3 regions of the Arthrobacter sp. NyZ413 genome follow, and region 1 is predicted to be linked to each of the others. Evidence: riboswitches for the same ligand, from Rfam matches in the RefSeq annotation. Region 1 holds a riboswitch; each other region holds the start of a gene.
The links. A riboswitch is a leader RNA that binds a small molecule or an ion and turns the genes downstream of it on or off. The one in region 1 is predicted to bind S-adenosylmethionine.

Region 1 (7,271 bases):
GTTCAACGGGGAGAGCCTTCATTCACGAACCTTTCAGGCCGTTCCGGCGGCCCTGTCATTTCAGCAATAGTAGTCGCATCTTGACTGTTACTCGCATCACTACGTATTCTAATAGGCAACAAGTGTTGTTTGTGAGGCATTCATCACAAACCGCTCCCCAACTCACCAGAGCAGAGAATCGGCGAGTCGAAAGCGCAAAGCGCGGGCCGCCGTCGTCCTCCCCAACCGACTCTGCCAAACCCTCAGGAGCCAACCGTGGACTTCATCAATATCGCGATCGTGGTGGTGTATTTGCTCGCCATGCTGGCCTTTGGCTGGTGGGGCAAATCGCGCACCAAGAACAACAGCGACTTCCTCGTGGCCGGTCGCCGCCTTGGCCCGATGCTCTACACGGGCACCATGGCGGCAGTGGTCCTTGGCGGCGCGTCCACGGTGGGCGGCGTCGGTCTCGGCTACAAGTTCGGCATCTCCGGCATGTGGCTGGTTGTCGCGATCGGTTCGGGCGTGCTCCTCTTGAGCCTGCTCTTCGCCGGCACCATCCAGCGGCTGAAGATCTACACGGTCTCCCAGATGCTGAGCCTGCGTTACGGTCAGCGCGCCACGCAGACTTCCGGCATCGTGATGCTCGCCTACACTCTCATGCTGTGCGCCACGTCCACCGGCGCTTACGCCACGATCTTCGTTGTACTCTTCGGCTGGGAGCGCTGGCTCGCCATCGCCGTCGGCGGTGCGATCGTCCTCGTGTACTCGACCATCGGCGGCATGTGGTCCATCACCCTGGCCGACCAGGTGCAGTTCATCATCAAGACCGTGGGCATCTTCTTCCTGATGCTTCCCTTCGCGCTCAACGCGGCAGGCGGCTTCGACGGCATCCGCGCACGCGTCGATGCCAGCTTCTTCCAACTTGACGGCATCGGGCTGCAGACCATCATTACGTATTTCGTGGTCTACACCTTGGGCCTGCTGATCGGCCAGGACATCTGGCAGCGCGTCTTCACGGCCAAGACCCCGAAGGTCGCCCGCTGGGGCGGCACCACCGCCGGGCTCTACTGCATCCTCTACGGCATCGCCGGCGCACTGATCGGTCTGGCCGCCCGGGTGGCCCTGCCCAACATCGACGTCAAGTCGCTCGGCAAGGACGTCGTGTACGCCGAAGTCGCAACCCACATCCTGCCGATCGGCATCGGCGGCCTGGTCATGGCGGCAGCAGTCGCCGCCATGATGTCCACCGCTTCGGGAGCCCTCATCGCCGCGGCAACGGTGGCGCGCGCCGACGTCGTGCCCTTCGTCGCCAGCTGGTTCGGCAAGACGATCACCACGGACGACTCCACCAACCCCGAGCACGACGTCAAGGCAAACCGCTACTGGGTCCTTGGACTGGGCGTTCTCGCGGTACTCATCTCCATGGCGGCGCAAGACGTCGTGGTGGCGTTGACCATCGCCTACGACATCCTGGTAGGCGGACTCCTCGTCGCGATCCTCGGCGGTTTGGTCTGGAAGCGCGGCACGGGCATCGCCGCCGCATGGTCCATGGCCGTCGGCTCGGTGCTCACCCTGGCCTTGCTCATCGCCTACGCCACAGGCGCCATCCCGAGCGAAGACGGCGTCTACGCCAACGAGCCGATCTACTACGGCCTTGGCGCATCGCTGCTCGTCTACATCGTGCTCTCGCTCCTCACACGGCCCACCGACCCGGAGGTCCGCGAAGCCTGGGACCGCCGCGTCGCCGGAGCGGTCACCGAGGAACTCCCCTTGGATGCCCACCCGGTCGCCACGCACTGACCGTCACCGCATCGATTACGACGTCGGCGCCGCACCTTCCAGCCGGAAGGCGCGGCACCGACGTCGTGCTTAATATGGGAAACTTTTAGCCCTTTGGCGGCGAGCTGCGCCTACAGTAGAGGCAGCTTCAAGAGATGTGGCGCCAAGCTCCGACTTGCCACACGCCAACCCCATGTTCACGGGTGGTTCGGATGGGAAGCGGCCCGGCCCCGGACCAGAGACAACCGGACGGGCAAGAGCACCTCCGCGAGGAGCAGGCAATGCCTTTGCAATCCATAACCGTAGGCGGGCACCACACAGAGGCGGGTGCGCCTGGCGTTCAGGCGGGTCCGTCCGCGCCTCCCCCGAGCCACAGGTGCGAGGAAAGCGTGCGGGTGGTTCCCGGCGTCGACCTTGCACTAGGCACCATCACGTTCCTGGTGGACGGGCGCCTGGAGCGCTACTGGCATCACGAACCGCGGCTCATCACGCAAATACTGTCGTGTTCCGTCCGACCGGTTCGCTGGTTCCCGGCCACGCGCAAACTCACCCTCACGGTCGCGGCGGCCGGGCACCGCAACGGCGTGGAGCGGCATTTCATCCTGAGCGCGTTCTAGCCGCGCGGGTTACTCGGCCTCGTCAGCCTCGCGATGCTCCTCCGCCTCGTCGAGCGGAACGGTGCGTTCGTCGTCGTCGAGGACCTCGGATTGTTCGTCCCAATCCTCGTCGACTTCCAGGTCTTCGCTGTAGTCGTAGGCGGGATCGGCCTCGACCGTGGGCCGGTCGGGGTGGGGGGCGTGGGCGCCGGTGCTGTCCATGGTGCAACCTCCGTTCGACGTGGCGCTGGTCTGTCACGAGCAAGCCTGCTTAAGCTTCTTCGTGGACCCTGTCCAACCATCCCAGCACTGCCTATTCCGGTGGTCAAGGCTTCCCCGAAGGAGCCCGTTTTTACGGTGCGCCTAAACTGTCCAGTGAGGTTTGCCAGCCGGAAATCCGCGGAATTTGGCGGTAAAGTGGACATGCAATGAGGCGATGAAGCCCGCCCCAGCAACCCAGGAGTACCGGTGCACCCGCACGCAAAATCCTCACATCCAACCCCTCCCGCCCAAGAGGCCGCGGGTCCCGCAGATCCTTTGGCGAGTCCCGCAGAACCTTTGCCAAGTCCCGCAGAAGAGGCACCGGCCCCCCAGACTTCCCCTTCGTCGTCGGACATCAAGCGCTGGCGGCAGTACCTCGCCGACGAACGCGCCGAAGCCGCCGTCTACCGCCAACTGGCACAGCGCCGCGACGGTGAAGAACGGCAAATCCTCCTGGCCCTCGCAGACGCCGAAGGCCGCCACGAAGCCCACTGGCTCAAGCTCCTTGGCGAACACGCCGGGATGCCACGAGCAGCTTCGGGACGCAGCCGGATGCTCGGCTTCCTCGCCCGGAATTTCGGTTCGGTGTTCGTCCTCGCCCTTGCCCAGCGTGCCGAAAGCCGCTCCCCCTATGCCAAGGACCCCGCGGCCACCCGCGCGATGGCCGCTGACGAACAGATCCACGAAGAGGTAGTCCGCGCCCTCGCGACCCGGGGCCGCAACAGGCTCTCCGGCACCTTCCGCGCAGCCGTATTCGGCGCGAACGACGGCCTGGTCAGCAACCTTTCGCTCGTGATGGGCATGGCGGCCACCGGAGTTCCTGCCGCGGTGGTCTTGTTCAGCGGCATCGCTGGCCTCCTCGCCGGCGCGCTGTCCATGGGTGCGGGCGAATACGTGTCCGTCCGCTCCCAACTCGAACTCCTCCGCGCCACGCGTCCCACGCAGGCCACGCTCACCGCGGCACCGTCGCTGGACCTCGAGCACAACGAACTCGTCCTGGTCTACTTGGCCCGTGGCATGTCCCACGAAGCGGCCGAGCACCGCGCCGCGGAACGCATGGGCCTCTTCAGCTGCGATTGCGATCCCAGCCTCTCCCTCCACCCGGAAGAAGAGGAAACGGTGGACGAACATGAGGCCGTGGGCTCGGCTTGGGGCGCCGCATTGTCCAGCTTCTGCTTCTTCGCTTCGGGCGCCATCGTGCCCATCCTGCCGTTCATTTTCGGCATGACCGGCTTCGCCGCGCTCGCTGTAGCCGGTACGCTGGTGGGCATCGCTCTCCTGTCCACGGGCGCCGTCGTCGGCCTGTTGTCCGGAACGTCACCGCTTACCCGCGGCCTCCGGCAGCTCGCGATCGGCCTCGGCGCCGCGGCCGCTACCTACGGGCTGGGTCTCGTTTTCGGGGCCGTGATCGGATAGGGGCGCCTCTCTGTGCTTCGGCACGGGGATCAGGGACTTTGGGGGGAAGTAGTGCACTCGAATAACGGGTTCGACGGCGGCCTGCCGCCGCCGCGCACCGGAACGGTTGCCGCCGTGGTCCGGAATTTGTTGGTTGTGGGAATCGTAGCCACGGTGGCGGTGCTCGTCAGCGGGTTCCTCCGTGGGGACCCGGCAATCACCTCCTTGGTTCCGGGGTTTGCCCCTCCAACACATGGTCCGGCTACGGCCGCTCCCGGGCACGCGTCGGGGCAAGCCGCGCCGAAAGCAGCCCGGGCTCCGGACACGCCGCCGCCCGGGTACGAGGAAGCGGACCACCCCTTGGGCACCCCCGCCAAACCGGCCGTCGCCAGCGATTCCTACAAGTTCCTGGCAACCAACGATGACGGCACGCCAGTCGGTTACTCGCCGTGCCGTCCCCTGCACTACGTGGTCAACGCGGCCCAGGCTCCCGCCGGCTCCGAAGGCCTCATCTCCGACGCAATCGCGAAGATCGCCGCAGCCACAGGCCTCTCGTTCATCGATGACGGCACCACTGAGGAGAATCCTTCGGAAAAGCGAGATCCCTACCAACCGGACCTCTACGGAGACCGGTGGGCGCCGCTCCTGATTTCCTGGACCACGCCCGAGGCAGCTCCGGCCTTGGCCGGGTCCGTCATCGGCACCGGCGGCAGCACGATGTACAGCTTCACCACGGGTCCGAAGAGCTACGTCACAGGCAGCCTGGACCTCGACGCGCCACAGATCACCGAGCTCCTCGGCATCCCCGGCGGTTCGCACTATGTTTCGGCCGTCATTCAACACGAGCTAGGACATGTGGTGGGCCTGGACCATGTCCAAGACCCGGTCCAGCTCATGTACCCCGAAATCGGCGCCCCCGATGGCCTGGCCGCCGGCGACCTCAACGGACTCTACAAACTGGCCTCGGCCCCGTGCCGGAAGGATTTGTAGGGGGCAGCCCGTCAGCTCAGCGCTGTCTCCCGCGTGCGGGATGGCTTGAAGATGGCTCCGGCTCCAGGATGGCCGGGTATCTCTATCCGGGCATGGCTGTGGACTTCGTTGACCGTGGCTTTGGTGTGCTCGGCGATCCGTTCCATGGTGGTCACCCACATTCCGTCCATTGACTTCACGCGTTCAATCAACCGTTCCAGGGCAACAGCCTTGGACGGGCGCCCCGAGATGAAGGGGTGGTTGGTCAGGACGAAGCAACTGCCTTGGGAGTGGTGGGCTTCGGCTTCCAGAGTCCACATGTCGAGGACCTTGGACGGGCTCTCGATCACTCCGCTACCCGTTACTCCCGGATAGAACGCGTATTGCTCCCAGTCATCGAGCGTCCAGTCCACGGGAATTTCCACGATGTCGCGGGAATCCGTGTCCTGGGCCTCGCCTTGGGCGACGGCCATTCGATAGGGGGCATCGCCGTCGAGCAGGCTTGAATCGTAAAGGAAACCGCGGTCCGCGAGGAGTGCCGGCGAATGCCAATTCAGCTCCCACCACGGGGCCCGATACCCGACGGGTCGCACGCCGGCGACCTTGGCGAGCGCTTCCAGGCCACGGTCAAGGTAGCTTGCCTCGGTGGCGGCGTCGATTCCCTGCATGGGCTCGTGGAGGTAGCCGTGGTGGGCAACTTCGTGTCCGCCGTCGACGATCCGCCGCACCACGTCAGGGTAGCTTTCCGCAGTGAATCCAGGGATGAAGAACGTGCCTTGGATCCCTTGGCGCTCAAGGATTTTCAGGAGGCGCGGGACGGCGACCTTCGGCCCGTAGGACTGGTGGCTCATGAGGGACATGCGCCGTGTTGAGGTGGGGTCGTGGGCGATGGTGCAGGATTCGGCATCGACGTCGAACGTGAACGAAGCAGCCGCGGTGAAGCCCTCGGGCCAGGTGATCGGGTGGGTCTCGTCGGGAAAAGCGTTGCGACGCGCGGTCCGGCCGGTAGGTGCGTTGGCGGTCATGGGAGTTCCTCTCAGTCGTTGACCAGGTTGACGACGGCGGCTTCCGCAGCAGGTGGGGAACCCGCCGTCGAGGGCGGTGCGGTCGGCAGGTACCGGGCATGAACCCGCGGACCGAGCACTCCGTAGACGCTGGCGGCGACAATTCCGCCGGCCAACCACGAGAGGTCGATTCCACCCATCGCCGTGGCAATGGGACCTTGCATGATCGGGAGCACGCCATACATGAATAGCCAGGTTGCAAAGATGCCCACGATAAGGGCGGTGATCCCGGCCCGGTTGAAGGCGGGGAGCCGGCGGGTACCCACGGGGTCGAAAAGGCGATCAACGCCCACCGGGTGGCGCTTGTCCACACGGAAGTAATGCACCAGCATGATGCCTCCCCATGCCGCGACCCAGGCCACCAGGCCGCCGAGCCAGGTGCTCAGTGTTGAGGCAAAGTCCTCTTGGAGGATGAAGAACACGACGCCGGCCAAGGCAAGCACGCCGACGAAAAGGTTCAGTGACCGGCGCTTGGCTTTGATGTCGAGTGCCTGGGCGGCTACGGAGAAGGTGTAGATGTTCAGGATGTTCGTGGCGATGGGACCGTGCAGCACCAGGAAGAGGACCGGGATGGCAAGGACTCCGAAGTTGTCCACGATGAGGTGGCCGGGATCGGCTGTACCGCTCTTCGTGGCCAGGCTGGCGCCGAGGATGCCGAGCCAAACCACCGGCAGGAACTGGCCGAAGACGGAGGCCAGGTAAACCTTGCGCTTGGGAACGGAGGTGCTCACGAACCGTGAATAGTCGGCGGCGTAGGTGAACCAGGTGATTCCCCAACCGATCCCGATCACCGTCATCACTGTGGTCATGGCGGCGATCCTCGCACCGCCTTCCAGGACCGCACCCGGAGGGCCTGCGTAGCCCCAGTCGATGTTCATGCCGAACCAGGACACCGCCGACATCGCCACCAGCACAACAATGGTCGGCGGCACCGTCCACTTTTCAAATGCCGCGATCGCTTTGTAGCCGAACCACGCGATGATGACTTGCGCGGCCATGATGAGGAAGGCCACCAGGATTTTGGGCCCGACGTTGGGCTGGTCCGGATCGACGATTCCGAGCTTACCGAGGAGTGCCATGACCAAATCGAGGATGATCCAGGTGTTGACGGCGCACCAGCCGATGCCGAGGAGCGCTTGGATGGCGCTAGGGAGGTAGTTGCCGCGCCTGCCGAACGCGGCCCGGGCCAGGACCATGCCGGTGGCGCCGGTTCGCTGGCCGAGCA
Region 2 (7,271 bases), 1.9 Mb from region 1:
ACATGACTGTGGCCGTCCTGAGGGGCGTCGGCGTCCACGTGGATGACTCGGTTCCGAACCATTGGCGTGTGGCCCCCGGCCCGATTCAAGCGTTCGACGAACGTATCGAGCAGGATCTGTCCAACGCCGGCCCGTTCCTCGCCGCTGCGCTGGCAACCAAGGGAACCGTCCGCATCCCCAACTGGCCAAGCAATACAACCCAGGTGGGCGACCTCTGGCGCGGCATCCTCGAAACCATGGGGGCCGCAGTCACGCTGGCGGACGGCACGCTCACCGTCACCGGCGGCGCGGAAATCCTGGGAGCGGACTTCGACGAAACAAGCGAGCTCGCCCCCACGGTCGCCGCTTTGTGCGCCTTGGCGTCCGGACCTTCCCGGCTCACCGGGATCGCCCACTTGCGCGGGCACGAAACCGATCGGCTTGCCGCTCTGGTTGCCGAGATCAACCGCCTGGGCGGGGACGCGGAGGAAACCAGCGACGGCCTGGTGATCCGGCCCGCCAAGCTGCATGCCGGCGTCGTACACAGCTATGCGGACCACCGCATGGCGACGGCGGGTGCGATCCTGGGACTCGCCGTCGAGGGCGTCCAGGTGGAGGACATCGCCACAACGTCCAAGACGATGCCCGAATTTCCGCAGATCTGGACGGCGATGCTGGCCGCGGACGCCCCCGCCGGTGGCACGGCTTCGGCAGGGTCCAGCAACTGACAATGGCCCGCGACGCACGTTCCTGGGACGAATCCGACGTCCGGATCCGCCCCAACAAGAAGGGCTCACGCCCCCGCACAAAAGACCGTCCCAGCCACGATGACGCGGTGATCGGGCGCATCATCACGGTGGACCGCGGCCGCTACACCGCGGTGGTGGGCGAAGGCTCCGACCACGAGCGCGTCGTCATCGCGGCGCGTGCCCGCGAACTGCGGCGCTCCCCTGTGGTGCCCGGCGATTTCGTGGCGCTCGTCGGAGACGTGTCCGGCGCGCCGGACACCCTCGCCAGGCTGGTGCGCGTGGAAGAGCGCAAGACCCTGCTGCGGCGCAGTGCCGACGACACCGACCCCGTCGAGCGGGCCGTCGTCGCGAACGCCGACCAGCTCGTGGTGGTGGTCGCCGCCGCCAATCCCGAGCCGCGCACCGGATTCATCGACCGCGCCCTCGTGGCAGCGTACGACGCCGGAATTGAGCCGCTGCTCCTCGTCACCAAGGCGGACGTCAAGGACCCGGGCGAATTGCTCGCCAACTATGTGAGCCTCGGTTTCCCGGTCATCATCAGCCGGACAGCCGACGCCGACGCTTCCGGTATCGATGCACGCTCCGATGACGGCATGTCCGCGCGCCTGGACGGAAGCGCCGTCGGGCAGTTGCGGAATCACCTGGATGGCAAAGTCACAGTCCTCCTGGGGCACTCCGGCGTCGGGAAGTCCACCATGGTCAACGCCCTCACGGGCGCGGAACGTGCCACCGGCGGGGTCAACGCGGTAACCGGCCGCGGACGGCATACCTCTTCCTCCGCCCTCGCCTTGAAGCTGAGCGACGCCCCGGACGGAAGCTGGATCATCGATACCCCGGGCATCAGATCCTTCGGTTTGGCCCACGTGGATCCCGACCGCATCCTGCATGCGTTCCCCGACCTCGAACCCGGCACGGATACGTGCGAGCGCGGCTGCAAGCATGATGCCAGTGCAGTCAATTGCGGGCTCGATTCGTGGGTCGCGGAAGGCCATGCGGGCGAGGCCGGACCTGCCCGGCTCGCGTCGTTGCGCCGGCTCCTGGGGGCTGACCCGCGCCAGGAAGCCCAAGAGACGAAAGAACTGGGCAGCGTCACCTAGTTCCGCCCCTCAGTAGCGCCCCGACATCCACAGTTCGCCGCACAATAGACGGTAGTTTGTAATCATGACCCAACCCGATCCGAGCTACAACGACGACCTGCGGCTTGCCCATGTCCTGGCGGACTCCGTCGATTCCCTGACCATGGAGCGCTTCAAGGCCCTGGACCTGCAGGTCGAGACCAAACCGGACTTGACCCCTGTCACTGACGCCGACAAAGCAGCCGAGGAAGCGATCCGCGGGCAGCTCTCCCGTTCCCGTCCGCGCGATGCCGTCATCGGGGAAGAATTCGGCAGCAGCGGCCACGGCTCACGGCGTTGGATCATCGATCCCATCGACGGGACCAAGAACTTCGTACGCGGGGTGCCGGTATGGGCAACGCTGATCGCCCTCGTGGACGAAGGCGAAGTGGTGGTGGGGCTCGTCAGCGCGCCCGCGCTCGGCAAGCGCTGGTGGGCCGCCAAGGGTTCGGGCGCTTACATGGGCCGCTCGCTCGCAGCCGCCACGCGGCTCAAGGTCTCCAATGTGTCTCGCTTGGAGGACGCTTCCTTGTCCTATTCCGAGCTTTCCGAATGGAAGGAACAGGGTTCGCTGGACAACTTCCTGGGTCTTGAGAAGGACGTCTGGCGCAGCCGCGCATACGGCGACTTCTGGTCCTACTGCCTCGTGGCCGAAGGCGCCGTGGACATTGCCGCCGAACCCGAACTCGCGCTGTACGACATGGCCGCGTTGGTGCCGATCGTCACGGAAGCCGGCGGGCGCTTCACCTCGTTGGAAGGCGCTGACGGGCCTTTCGGCGGCAATGCCGTGGCCACCAATTCGATCCTCCATTCGGAAGTCCTCAAGCGGCTCAATCCGGAAATCGACGATCTCCTCTAATCGGGTTTGCTGAATATTCGACGGCGGACGTCCCTTTTTCGGGGCGTCCGCCACTTTTTCTTCGACGGAACGGCGTTTTTTCGGCGATCGTAATATCCGCTTAACAATACGAACCGCCTTGGAACCCTCCGCGCCCGTGTCCTAGTCTCTTTACAGGTCACGAGTGCCAGCGTGAAACCCCGGTTTGCTGGCCGGCAACCCTCCGTCGCGGCGGGGTGCCCCGGGTGACGACCCGGCCGGTCCGGAACGGATACGGCAAGCGCGGATCCCCTGTCACCAGGGGTCCCTCTTGAGTGAGGTTCCATGAGCACAGCTACGTTTACTTCTCCCGTCATCGCCGCTGCTTCAGCATTTTCCAGCGTCGAATCCCCCGCGGCCCGCCCGCTGGCCGCCGTTACAGGTGCTGAGTTGCAGGCTCCACTGATCCAAGGCGGCCATGTCCGGTACGCCAACCTTGACTACGGTGCTTCAGCTCCTGCGCTGACAATAGTCTCGGCGTACCTGAACGAGATCCTTCCGTACTACGCGAGCGTGCACCGCGGTGCCGGCTACGCTTCGCAAATCAGCACTTCCGTCTATGAGAACGCCCGCAACATCGTGCGCGAATTCGTCGGTGGACGTCCGGACGACTCCGTCATCTTCACGCGCAACACCACGGATTCCCTCAACCTCCTGGCTGGTTGCTTGCCTGCGGAAGATGGCCGGTACCTTGGCGAAGTCCTGTACCTGGACATCGAACACCACGCCAATCTCCTCCCGTGGCAAGGAGTTCCGCACCGTAGCATTATCGCGGCGGAAACCTTGGCGGAGACCGTAGACAACGTCCGCGCTGCACTCGCCCAGGGCGGAGTCAGCCTCCTTGCCGTCACCGGCGCCTCGAATGTGACCGGCGAAATCCTGCCCATCAAGGCGTTGGCGGAGCTTGCGCACGAGTTTGGCGCGCGAATCGTGGTTGACGCGGCACAGCTCGCGCCGCACCGCCGGATTGATGTGTCCGCGGCGGACATCGACTACTTGGTGTTCTCCGGACACAAGCTCTACGCACCGTTCGGCTCGGGTGTCCTGGTGGGCCGCCCCGACTGGCTCGACGCCGGTACCCCTCACCTCGCCGGCGGCGGAGCTGTCCGCGAAGCGCGGCTTGATTCCGTCAGCTGGGCCACGGGACCCGCGAGGCACGAAGGTGGCTCGCCGAACGTCCTCGGCGCCGCTACGCTTGCGCGGGCCACCCAGGTCATCGCCAGCCTCGACAACGACGAATGGCACGCCCATGAAGCCGACATCCGCACGCACTTGATCGACGGCCTCAAGGAAATCGACGGCGTGACCGTCCACCAGATCTTCAGCGATACCGACCCCGCCGACACCATCGGCGTGGTGAACTTCTCGCTGCAAGGCTACGACGCCGGCCTTGTCGCGGCGTACCTCGCGGCAGAGCATGGAATTGGCCTGCGTGACGGCCGGTTCTGCGCGCATCCCCTGCTCAAGCGGCTCGGCCTTCCGTCCGGATCCCTGCGGGCTAGCTTCGGCGTCGGTTCGCGTTTGGAGGACGCCACGCGGCTCATTGCCGGAATAAAGGCGCTCAAGAGCGACGGCCTTGGCTGGGACTACGTGGTTGATGCAGGCCGCTGGGTGCCGGCAAACGACCACCGCAGCTACCCTGAATGGGCCCCGAACACTCCGGGGACCGCCGGCGCCGCACCCTGCAGCACTGACTGATTGAGGTAGATTCGTAGGGTATTTCCACGCCCCACGAAGGAGTTCCTGGGTGGTTCCACGACCCAAAGGCACATCAACCGGTCCTAAGCTCTTTGAGCAACGACGCCTCGAACTCGGCCAAAGCTTCCAGGACGGCGGCGAGCACTACGAGCGCGTCCGGCCCGGGTACCCCGCGGATTCCGCCGACTGGCTGATACCGGACGGTGCGCATGATGCGGCCGACGTCGGTGCCGGCACCGGAAAGTTCACCGCCCTCCTCGTGGAGCGCGGACTGGCGGTATCCGCCGTGGACCCGTCCTCGGACATGCTCGCCCAGCTCCGGAAGGCGTACCCGCAGGTGAACGCTTTGGAGGGAACAGCCGAGGCAACTGGACTGGCGGACTCAGCATTCGACGTCGTCAGCGTTGCCCAAGCCTGGCACTGGTTCGACCCCCTCGCGGCCAGCAGGGAAGCGGCCCGCATCCTTCGGCCCCGAGGCGTGATCGGATTGGTCTGGAACCAATTGGATACCTCCGTGCCGTGGGTTCACCGTTTGTCCCGTATCATGCACGCCGGCGACGTCCACAAACCGGACTTCCGGCCAGCGATAGGACCTGAATTCACGGCGCTCGAGAGCCACCTGACCCGCTGGGAGGATCCCGTGACGCCAGAAGATCTCCTCGAATTGGTGAAGTCGCGCAGCTACTACTTGAGGGCCAACGACGTCACGCGAGCCAAGGTCATGGGCAATCTCCAGTGGTACCTCTTCGAACATCTCGGCCACGTCGACGGCGATGTGCTCATGCTCCCGTATCTGACCCAGAGCTGGCGGGCGCGGAAAGCCTGAGAAGTGACGGTTCACGATAGGCTTGGAAGCGTGAAGACCAGTGCGCCCTCCTCCTCGATCGAGGACTACGTCAAGGTCATCTACTCCTTCACGGAGTGGCAGGACAAGCCCATCACTTCCTCCCAGCTCGCACAGCGCTTGGGCGTGGCCAATTCCTCGGTTTCCGAGATGGTCCGCAAGCTCAAGGACCAAGGCCTCGTGGACCACCAGCCTTATAGCGCCATAACGTTGACGCCGCAGGGAATGGAACTCGCCCTGGGCATGGTGCGCAGGCACCGCCTGATTGAGACGTACCTCGTCCGCGAGTTGGGCTACAGCTGGGATGAAGTGCATGACGAAGCCGAGATGCTCGAGCATGCCGTCACGGATACTTTCATTGAGCGGATGGCCGCAAAGCTGGGCAACCCGGCCCGCGATCCGCACGGGGACCCTATCCCGGCGGCCGACGGTTCAGTGAACCTCCCGCATGCACACAGGATGATCGAGCTCGACGACGGCCATTCGGGCAAGATCACCCGGATCAGCGACGAGAACCCCGAACTCCTGCGTTATCTTTCCGCTGAGGAAATCGACCTTGACGCCAAAATAGAGGTCATCGGGCGCAAGCCGTTCGGTGGCGCGCTCGTGGTCCGGATCGCGCATGGCGGCGAAAGCCGGGACTACGACCTCGGCGACGAAGTGACTTCGGCTCTCTGGGTCGCCACGGACATCGAGCACGAAGGGTGCGTCCTCGCAGGACGCTGATCCCGCTCGCGTTTGGACCACTTCGGGTCACGCCCGCTGGGCAGCCGACCCGCCGTCGTCGGGCCCCGAACCTTCCGCAGCTTCCGTCACCGGGGCTCCCAGTACAGGATTGCGGATCCCGACGGCGGAAGCCGTGGCCCCGATGAAGAACAGCACCGCCGTGACGATCACCGCGTTGTAGAGACCCTGGCGGGTGAAGACCGGTCCGATAATGAGGCCCGCGAACGCGATGCAGATTAAACCCGCGATGCGCGCAACCGCGTTGTTCACGGCAGACCCGATCCCAGCTTCCTCGGTAGGGACGGCGCCAAGGATCGCTGCGGTGAGGGGTGCCACCAAGGTGCTAAGTCCGATGCCGAAGACGATCTGCCCCGGCAGGACCTGCGTCCAGTAGTTCAGCGGGTCTTGGACGGTCAGCGTCATGAGGAAGCCGATTCCGCAAATGAACGGTCCGGCCGCCATAAACCAGCGGGGCCCGTACTTGCCGGCGAGGCCGCCGAAGAAGGACGCAGTCAGCATCAGGAGGAGGGTGGAAGGCAACAAGGCGATCCCCGCCGTCGTGGCCTTCATGCCGCCCACTTGCTGGAGGTAGATGCCCACCGAAAAGAAGCCAAAGGACAGCGCCCCATAGATGGCAAGGGTTGCTAGGTTCCCCCAGCCGAAGTTGCGGATGCCGAAAAGCCGCAAAGGCAGCATCGGTGCCGGCGTCCTGGCTTCATGGACCAGGAAGAACGCCAACGCAATGGCCCCGATCACGAGCGGGATCCAGACGAGCATGTTGTTCCAACCCATCCGTCCTTGCTCGATGAAGGCGTATACCGGGCCGCCCAGTCCAAGCATGGCCAGGAATGCGCCAAGGTAGTCGATCTTCTTGCTGGTGTCCGTCTCTGCGTCGGACTTCCGCAGGCCCATCAGGATGGGCCACACGGCGGCGGCTGGAATTACGTTGATGAAAAAGATGACCCGCCAGGAGAGCAGGTCGACGGACGCTCCCCCGATCAACGGCGCAACAATGGCCGCCGCGCTCGTCCAGCCGGACCACTGGCCGATCGCTTTGGACTGCGCCGGGCCGGAGAAAAAGGTCACGATCATGGCGAGCGAGCTCGGAACCAACAGCGCCCCGGCGATTCCTTGCAGCGCACGCGACACCACCAGCACTTCACCGTTCCACGCGAGTCCGCACGTGACGGAGGTCAAGGTGAAGCCGGCAAGTCCCCACTCAAGGATCCGGGCGCGGCCGAAGTGGTCGGACAACGAACCAGCAACCAGAATCAGCGCGCCCA
Region 3 (7,271 bases), 1.5 Mb from region 1:
CGTCACCTTGAAGGTGCTGGCCAACGCCACTGACGACGAAACGTGGGACACGATGGACGAGGGCACCTTCCAGATGCTCGAGCGCGTCCTGTCCCCGGACGGCGCGCAGCGCGTCGAATACTGGCACGGAGATCCCGACGACGGCACGTGGTCGGGCGAGCGGCCCACCATCCCGGAACGCCGCGTCCCGGGCCTGGTCCACGAAAGCTCGAGCCTGCCGATCGGCGAGGAGGAGGGTGCCGTCGTCGGGACCGACTACCGGCTCAACGGAGTGGAGAACGTGTTCATCACGGGCGGCAGCCTGTGGCCCACCGGCGGGTCGTGGAACCCCACCATGACCATGGTGGCCCTCGCCCAGGACCTGGCCGAAAGGCTGGAGGCCGACGGCGGAGCGGAGGCTGCGCGATGACCTCCACCCCGGTTGCCCCGGGACTCGGCGCCACCGCGGACCCGGTCATCCTTCCCACGGTCCCGCCGATGAGCGTGGCCGACGTGCTTGACCGCCAGGACGGCGTGTACTGGGTGGTCAAGGACGCGAACTCGGTTTTCCTGTGGGTCAACCAGAACTTCGCCGACCTCGTGGGCATGAGCAAGTCGGAGCTGATCGGCCACCAGGACTCGCGGGCCGAACACGTGGCGCACGACAAGGAAGTCATGGCAAGCGGGAAGCCGCTGCTGAACTTCCATGAGACGATCGCCGTCCCCACCAAGGACGGCGGCATGGTGAACGTGGACATCGTGACGCAAAAAGGACTGCTCCGCGCCCTGGGAAGTGACGAAATCATCGGCATCACCGTGTGCTTCTCGCTGAAGGATCCGGTCGATGACTGACACGGCCGAGGACTGGATCAAGCGCCTGGACATGTCCCCCGCGAGCGTGGGCGGCTGGTTCGCGCCGGCACTCGTGAGCGACGAGGACATCCCGGGCTCCGGCCTGCCCCCGCGTTTTGGCGGCAGCCACCCGCTCTACAGCTCCAATTGGTACCTGCTGCAAGCCGGCGACATCCTCCAGCTGCACACCCTGAAGCAAGACGAGCTGTGGTTCTTCCACCTCGGGGCGCCCATCAGGATGCACGTGTTCTCCCCGGACCACGGCTATTCCGAGGCACTCCTTGGAGCGGACCCGGAGGCCGGCGAGAGCTTGCAGGGCATCGCTCCGCACTCGACGTGGTTCGGGGCCGAGCTCGCTGGAAGAGGGTTCGCCCTGGTCGGTTGCAGCCTGTCACCCGGATACGAAGCAGCGGACTCCGCAAAACCCACCTACGAGGACGTCGAGTCGCTTGTCTCGACGTTCCCCGGCCACGCGGCGCTGATCCGGCGCCTGGCGGCCGGCTAACAACGTCTGATGCGCCGGTTCTGGGGCCGGCGCATCAGGCTTCCCTGTACGACGAACCGCTCCTCCCATTCCACAGGAGGTCCCTAATCCGTAAGGTATCGACATGAGCATCTACATCAGTCCTGACTCCGCGGCATGGTCGCTCACATCCATGGCGGCTGCCGCTTCGGCAGGATCGATCGAAGATGCGCGTGGAATGGCCAACCTCGTAAGGGAAATCTACGAAACAGAAGGCGTGGAAGCCCTCTCAGGCGTAGTTTTCGCCCTGGCCCACCACCACAGCCTTTCGCTTCATGCACTGGCTACCGCCACCGGAATCCCAGTCCACGAGCTTCTCGAAATGCGCAGGCACCAAGGGTCCACGTTCCACCACTCACCGTCCGGGGTCGCCTCCCGTTTCGATGGCCTGCCGCCGGGTCTCCAAGCGAGCCTGGAACCGCTCCAAAATGAATCGGACGGCTAAGGCAATTCGGGGTCTGTAGCCCGCCGCGTGGCCGGTTACGGAACATGACGACGCCCGGTGATGCAGGCCGCCGTCGTGGATGTTACTTTTCTTATTGAGTAATGAGCGCCAGCGCGAAGCCCTGACTTGCTGGTCGGCAACCCTCTCTCCGGCGGGGTGCCTCAGGTGACTACTCGGCGTATCGACACTTTCGAACTGCAAGCGTGACTGAGGAGCACCGCAATGCCTGAACCGACTGAAGACAAACTCTCCTACCGCCTCATCACGGGTCCCGACACACGGGAATTCTGCGAGCGGATCTCCACTGCCCTGGCCGAGGGATACGTGCTGCACGGCAGCCCCGCCGCCACCTTCAACGGCACCGACGTGATCGTGGCACAGGCCATCATCCTGCCGGCGGCGATCGCCAGCGCTGACGCCGCGGTTGCCACCGCCGTCGACGCCCTTGACCAGGCCGACGAAGAGTTCGACGGCGAGGGCCACGCATGAGCTACGCAGGCGACCTCAGCCCGCACGACGCCTGGGCCAAGCTGGAGCAAGGCGCCATCCTGGTGGACGTCCGCACGGAGGGCGAATGGGCCCACATCGGCATCCCGGACACCAAAGCCACCGATAACGATCCCCTGTTCATCCAGTGGAACTTGGTCGGGGGAATCCCCAACGCCCGCTTCATCGAAGAGCTGAAGCAGCAAGCCCCGGAGGCTGAAGGCACCGAACTTGTCTTCCTGTGCCGCTCAGGCCAGCGCTCCATCGCCGCAGCCATCGCCGCGACGCAGGCAGGCTTCACCTCCTACAACGTCCTCGAAGGCTTTGAGGGGGAACCGGACCGTTACGGCGAACGAACCGTGAACGGCTGGAAAAACCGTGGACTTCCGACGAACCTGGGGAAAATCTAAGTGACCTTCAATCCTGACGCCGCCGGCTGGAGCCCTGACACCCAGGCAGTCCGCGGCGGCCTTGACCGCACCAACTTCCAGGAAACCTCCGAGGCCATCTTCCTGAACTCCGGCTTCGTCTACGAATCCGCCGAGGCCGCCGAGCGCGCGTTCACCGGCGAGGACGAACGCTTCGTCTACTCGCGCTACGGCAACCCCTCCGTGGCCACGTTCCAGGAGCGGCTCCGCCTGCTGGAAGGAACGGAAGCCTGCTTCGCGACGGCGTCGGGCATGTCTGCTGTCTTCACAGCCCTGGGCGCGCTGCTCGGCGCGGGTGACCGCGTAGTCGCGGCCCGTTCGCTGTTCGGCTCCTGCTTCGTCATCCTGAACGAGATCCTGCCCCGCTGGGGAGTCGAAACCGTCTTCGTCGACGGCCCGGACCTCGAGCAGTGGCGTGCCGCTTTGTCGGTGCCCACCACCGCGGTGTTCTTCGAGTCGCCGTCGAACCCCATGCAGGAAATCGTGGACATCGCGGCCGTGAGCGAACTCGCCCACGCGGCCGGCGCGACCGTCGTCGCCGACAACGTCTTCGCCACTCCCCTGCTACAGCGCTGCGGCGACCTCGGCGCCGACGTCATTGTCTACTCGGGCACCAAGCACATCGACGGCCAAGGCCGCGTGATGGGCGGCGCGATCCTGGGCACCAAAGAGTTCATCGAGGGCCCCGTCAAGCAGCTCATGCGCCACACCGGCCCGTCGCTTTCCGCGTTCAACGCCTGGGTCCTGACGAAAGGCCTGGAGACCATTGGCCTGCGCGTCAACCACTCCTCGGCCTCGGCCCTGCGGATCGCCGAGTGGCTCGAAAACCAACCGGCCATCAGCTGGGTCAAGTACCCTCTCCTGAAATCGCACCCCCAGTACGAGCTCGCCGCCAAGCAGATGAAGGCCGGCGGAACGGTCCTGACCTTCGAGCTGTTGCCGTCGGCCGGGCGCACCGCCAAGGAAGCCGCCTTCGCGCTCCTCAACGGGCTCAGCGTCATCGACATCTCGAACAACCTGGGCGATGCGAAGTCCCTCATCACCCACCCGGCCACCACCACGCACCGCGCAATGGGACCCGAAGGCCGCGCCGCCATCGGCCTGGCGGACGGCGTAGTGCGTTTGTCGGTGGGACTCGAGGACGTGGACGACCTCATCAGCGACCTGGAACGGGCCCTCAAGCAGGTGTAGTGCCGGCTTAGCTGGGGGCCTCGCGCCAGTCTTGCCGCACCCAGGTAAGGACGGGTTGCGGTTTGGTGTCGGTCTCGTCCTTTTCGGAACCCATGGTGATCTGCACGGCGTGCTCGACGACGGCGGCCAGTCCGGCGGCGTCGGGCCTGCCGTTGTGGTTCCGGCTCCAGCGCCCGGCGACGGTGCGCTGTTCAATCGCCCCGTTTCCGCGGCCCAAAAGGGCCGCCACGCCGGCTTGGACAAGATCGAACTCGCCCTGTTCGGCAAGGACGGGTTCGAGGTACTCCACAAGCGACCAGACGACGTCGGCCGCGGGTTCCGGCCGGAACGTACCAAAATCCAGCAGTTCCGTGCGGAGGCCGAAATTGCTGGCCTGCCACGACGCCAACCGCAAGAGCGCGGTGGGAACGGACGCGGGTTCGACGCCGGAATGGTGTTCACGCACCGCGGTCTCCACGAGGGCCCTGACGAGCACCGCGATGAGGGCCGCGTCCTCGGCGCGGAGGCAGACGTCGGCAACCCGCACTTCAACAGTGGGAACATGCCGGGACAGGCGGGCGTCGAAATAGATCATGCCTTCGTCCAGCAACACCCCCGTCTCGATCAACCTCCGGACCACCCGACGGTAGGAAGCCAGGGAACCGTATATTGGCGAAGGACCCGACGAAGGCCAGCGGTTCCAGGCTTGCGTCCGGTAGCTTTCAAACCCTGTTGCGAGCCCGCGCCAGTAGGGCGAATTCGCGCTGATGGCCGTCAGGACCGCGAGTTTGTCCCGGATATGGTCAAGGACAACCACGCCTTCCTCGGGCGACTCAACGGCTGTGTGGACATGGAATCCGCATGTGAGCTGCTCGTGCGCTGTGATGCCGAACCGTTCGAGCATGATGGCATACCGCGGATCCGGGGTGGTGTGGGTCGCCGAATCCACCGGCGATGTTGCCAAGGCCGCTATCGCCGCGCCGTGGCGGCGGGCAGCGCGGCTCGCAAGCCCCCGTCCCCTCCTGATCTGGTGCAACAGTTCGGCATAGCTACGGCACGGGCGGGTCTGGGTTTCGATCTGCTCAAGCTTGAGCTCGTGGCTGAGGCCGGTGTCAGGGCCGTCGGAGCCGTCCGGATTGGCGTCGTCCGGATTCTCGTCGTCATGCGGGTCCTGGCCAATGCCGGACAAGAGCGCGTCGGCAAGGGCCAGCGGCTCGCCGGTCACAGGATCGACGATCAGCAACTCCTCTTCCACCCCAAATGTGCGCACGCCTCAATTGTGCGCCATCGCGGCGGCGCCGAGACAGAGGCCGTCCGGCACGTGTTGCGGGAGGGCCGGACGATCCTGCTGGATCCGTGCAGTCCTGGCGTCGGATCCGGCTGCGCCGTTCAGGAACCTCCAATGATGGCCAGGCACTCGTTGCGGCTTTGCTCCACGTGGGCATAGGAGAGGGCCGCCGCAAGATCGCCTTGGCCGCGCAGGATGGCCTCGACAATCGCGATGTGTTCGCGGTGCAGTTCGTGCTGGTCCCGGTCAGCGGCGATATGGAAGAGGCGGCGGACGTGGCCATTCACCGGGGTCATCAGCTTCTGCAGGAGGCTGTTCCCGCTCAGGGCCAGGATCTCCTCGTGGAGCCGTGAGTTCACGTCGGCGATGTGGACGGCTTCATCGGCTTCCGTCGCTTGGAGGGCCTCGCTGAGTACCTCGCGGAGACGGTCGGCCGACGCTCCCTTTGAACACGCCTCGGCAGCCAATCTTGCGGCGAGGACCTCCAAGCTTGAGCGGACATCGAAAAGCTCGGTGGCGGCGCGAAGCGTCACGTGCGTCACCACTGCGCCGCGACGGGGAGTCGTGGTGATGTAGCCTTCGCTTTCGAGCTGGGGCAAGGCTTCGCGCACCGGCACTCGGGACACTTGCAGTTTTTCGGCCACTTCGCGCTCGCGGATCCTTTCTCCCGGCGGAAGCGTCCCGTCGATAATGCGTTCGCGGATCCATTCGTAGACACTCGTGGCGCGCGACGGCGACCCTACGGAGTTCTCGTCCAGCACTTCCGCCGACATGTGTTCTTCCTTCCGCTGGCCCGGTTTGCGCCCCGCCCCAAGTTTGCGCCCCGCCCCAAGCTGGCGCCCCGCCCTAGCGGGCGAGATCCACGCGAAGCCCTAGGCCAAATTCTAGGGCGCGGTCGTACAACAAGCGCCCGATTGCCAGGTCCTGGAGGCCGATTCCGACCGAGTTGAACAGCGTGATGTCGTCTGTCGCCGTCCGGCCCGGCTTGCTTCCGGCAATCACCTCGCCCAGCTCCGCCTCCACCCGGTCAAAGCCGTAGTCGCCTTCTGAAACCGGGATGATGAGGTTTCCGGACTTCTCCTTGGCGGTCGCCAGGCTGTCGACGAAGACCCGCGATTTCAGCACTCCTTCCGAGTCAATTTCCCGGTGCTCGGGGCGGGGGCGCGAACCTACGGCGTTCACGTGGAGGCCCGGAGCAAACCATTCTCCGAACACTACCGGCTCCGTAGCGGGAGTAAGCGTGCAGAGCACGTGCGCCGATTCCACTACCTCTTGCACAGAACCAGCGGCCACGATGTCCACCTTGTGGTGGGCCGTCTGGGCACGGAACTTCTCGAGTGTCTCCTCCGTGCGAGACCACACAACGACCTTCTCGATCGGCAGTACCTCCACCATCGCCTCCACGTGGGCCACTGCGAGGGCCCCGGCGCCGACGAGGCCCAGGACCGAGGAATCCGGGTTGGCCAGGTGCTTGCTGGCCACAGCGCTTGCCGCGGCTGTACGGATGCGCGTAGGGACACGGCCATCGAGGATCGCCAACGTCTCCCCCGTTGCTTGCGAGCTCAACAGAATTGTGGACCGCTGGGTCGGGAGCCCGGACTCGTGGTTGGAGGGAATGTCGGCGAGCAGTTTCACTGAAGCCAAGCGGTCGACGTCGGACAGTGCGGCCATCGGCAGGAACTTGGCATCCGATGAGGGCAGGTGGAGGGATGCGGGGGCCGGTTGGTGCGCTGTTCCCGTTGCGAGGCTGTGGAATGCCCTCTCGATCGTGTCGATGGTGGCAGCCATGTTCGCCAGGGAGCTGAGCTCGGAGGCCGAGAGGATCAGGGTCACGTGTCTTCCTTTGCTGGTGGGGTGCTGTGGGGGGGACGGCTGGGCGGACCGCGTCAGTGGAGACGATCATAGATCTTTTGGCATGCCAAGTGAAGGGTACTGAACAGGTTCTCACGGAAAAACACGCCTAAAATCCCGAAATCTCGCGGGAAAATCGCATGCAACAATCCCTTCATCGGACCTTTTGTATACCAAAATATTGAGAGCCGAACTCGATTTGGCATGCCAAATTGCATATTTTTTGCCAAAAGGGGTGACTTAATCCCT

Region 2: it holds a riboswitch for S-adenosylmethionine, as region 1 does, so the genes downstream of both, ABCW42_RS13930 (aminotransferase class V-fold PLP-dependent enzyme) here and ABCW42_RS05075 (hypothetical protein) in region 1, are expected to answer to the same signal.
Region 3: it holds a riboswitch for S-adenosylmethionine, as region 1 does, so the genes downstream of both, ABCW42_RS18510 (DUF1737 domain-containing protein) here and ABCW42_RS05075 (hypothetical protein) in region 1, are expected to answer to the same signal.

Annotation. Positions count from the first base shown of each region.
Region 1 is NZ_CP155434.1:1,047,943-1,055,213, reverse strand. Features, by position in the region: gene ABCW42_RS05085 (helix-turn-helix domain-containing protein) at 1-22, opposite strand, end outside; gene ABCW42_RS05080 (sodium:solute symporter) at 301-1,782, shown strand; SAM riboswitch class IV at 1,908-2,027, shown strand; gene ABCW42_RS05075 (hypothetical protein) at 2,043-2,378, shown strand; gene ABCW42_RS05070 (hypothetical protein) at 2,388-2,579, opposite strand; gene ABCW42_RS05065 (VIT1/CCC1 transporter family protein) at 2,916-4,034, shown strand; gene ABCW42_RS05060 (matrixin family metalloprotease) at 4,086-5,003, shown strand; gene ABCW42_RS05055 (polysaccharide deacetylase family protein) at 5,015-6,007, opposite strand; gene ABCW42_RS05050 (purine-cytosine permease family protein) at 6,019-7,271, opposite strand, start outside.
Region 2 is NZ_CP155434.1:2,981,012-2,988,282, forward strand. Features, by position in the region: gene aroA (3-phosphoshikimate 1-carboxyvinyltransferase) at 1-707, shown strand, start outside; gene rsgA (ribosome small subunit-dependent GTPase A) at 710-1,825, shown strand; gene hisN (histidinol-phosphatase) at 1,890-2,702, shown strand; SAM riboswitch class IV at 2,858-2,970, shown strand; gene ABCW42_RS13930 (aminotransferase class V-fold PLP-dependent enzyme) at 3,006-4,418, shown strand; gene ABCW42_RS13935 (class I SAM-dependent methyltransferase) at 4,468-5,244, shown strand; gene ABCW42_RS13940 (metal-dependent transcriptional regulator) at 5,275-5,988, shown strand; gene ABCW42_RS13945 (MFS transporter) at 6,016-7,271, opposite strand, start outside.
Region 3 is NZ_CP155434.1:3,962,588-3,969,858, forward strand. Features, by position in the region: gene ABCW42_RS18490 (GMC oxidoreductase) at 1-409, shown strand, start outside; gene ABCW42_RS18495 (PAS domain-containing protein) at 406-831, shown strand; gene ABCW42_RS18500 (cupin domain-containing protein) at 824-1,336, shown strand; gene ABCW42_RS18505 (hypothetical protein) at 1,440-1,799, shown strand; SAM riboswitch class IV at 1,897-2,009, shown strand; gene ABCW42_RS18510 (DUF1737 domain-containing protein) at 2,022-2,288, shown strand; gene ABCW42_RS18515 (rhodanese-like domain-containing protein) at 2,285-2,695, shown strand; gene ABCW42_RS18520 (O-succinylhomoserine sulfhydrylase) at 2,696-3,904, shown strand; gene ABCW42_RS18525 (glutamate--cysteine ligase 2) at 3,912-5,153, opposite strand; gene ABCW42_RS18530 (GntR family transcriptional regulator) at 5,273-5,944, opposite strand; gene ABCW42_RS18535 (ornithine cyclodeaminase family protein) at 6,018-7,004, opposite strand.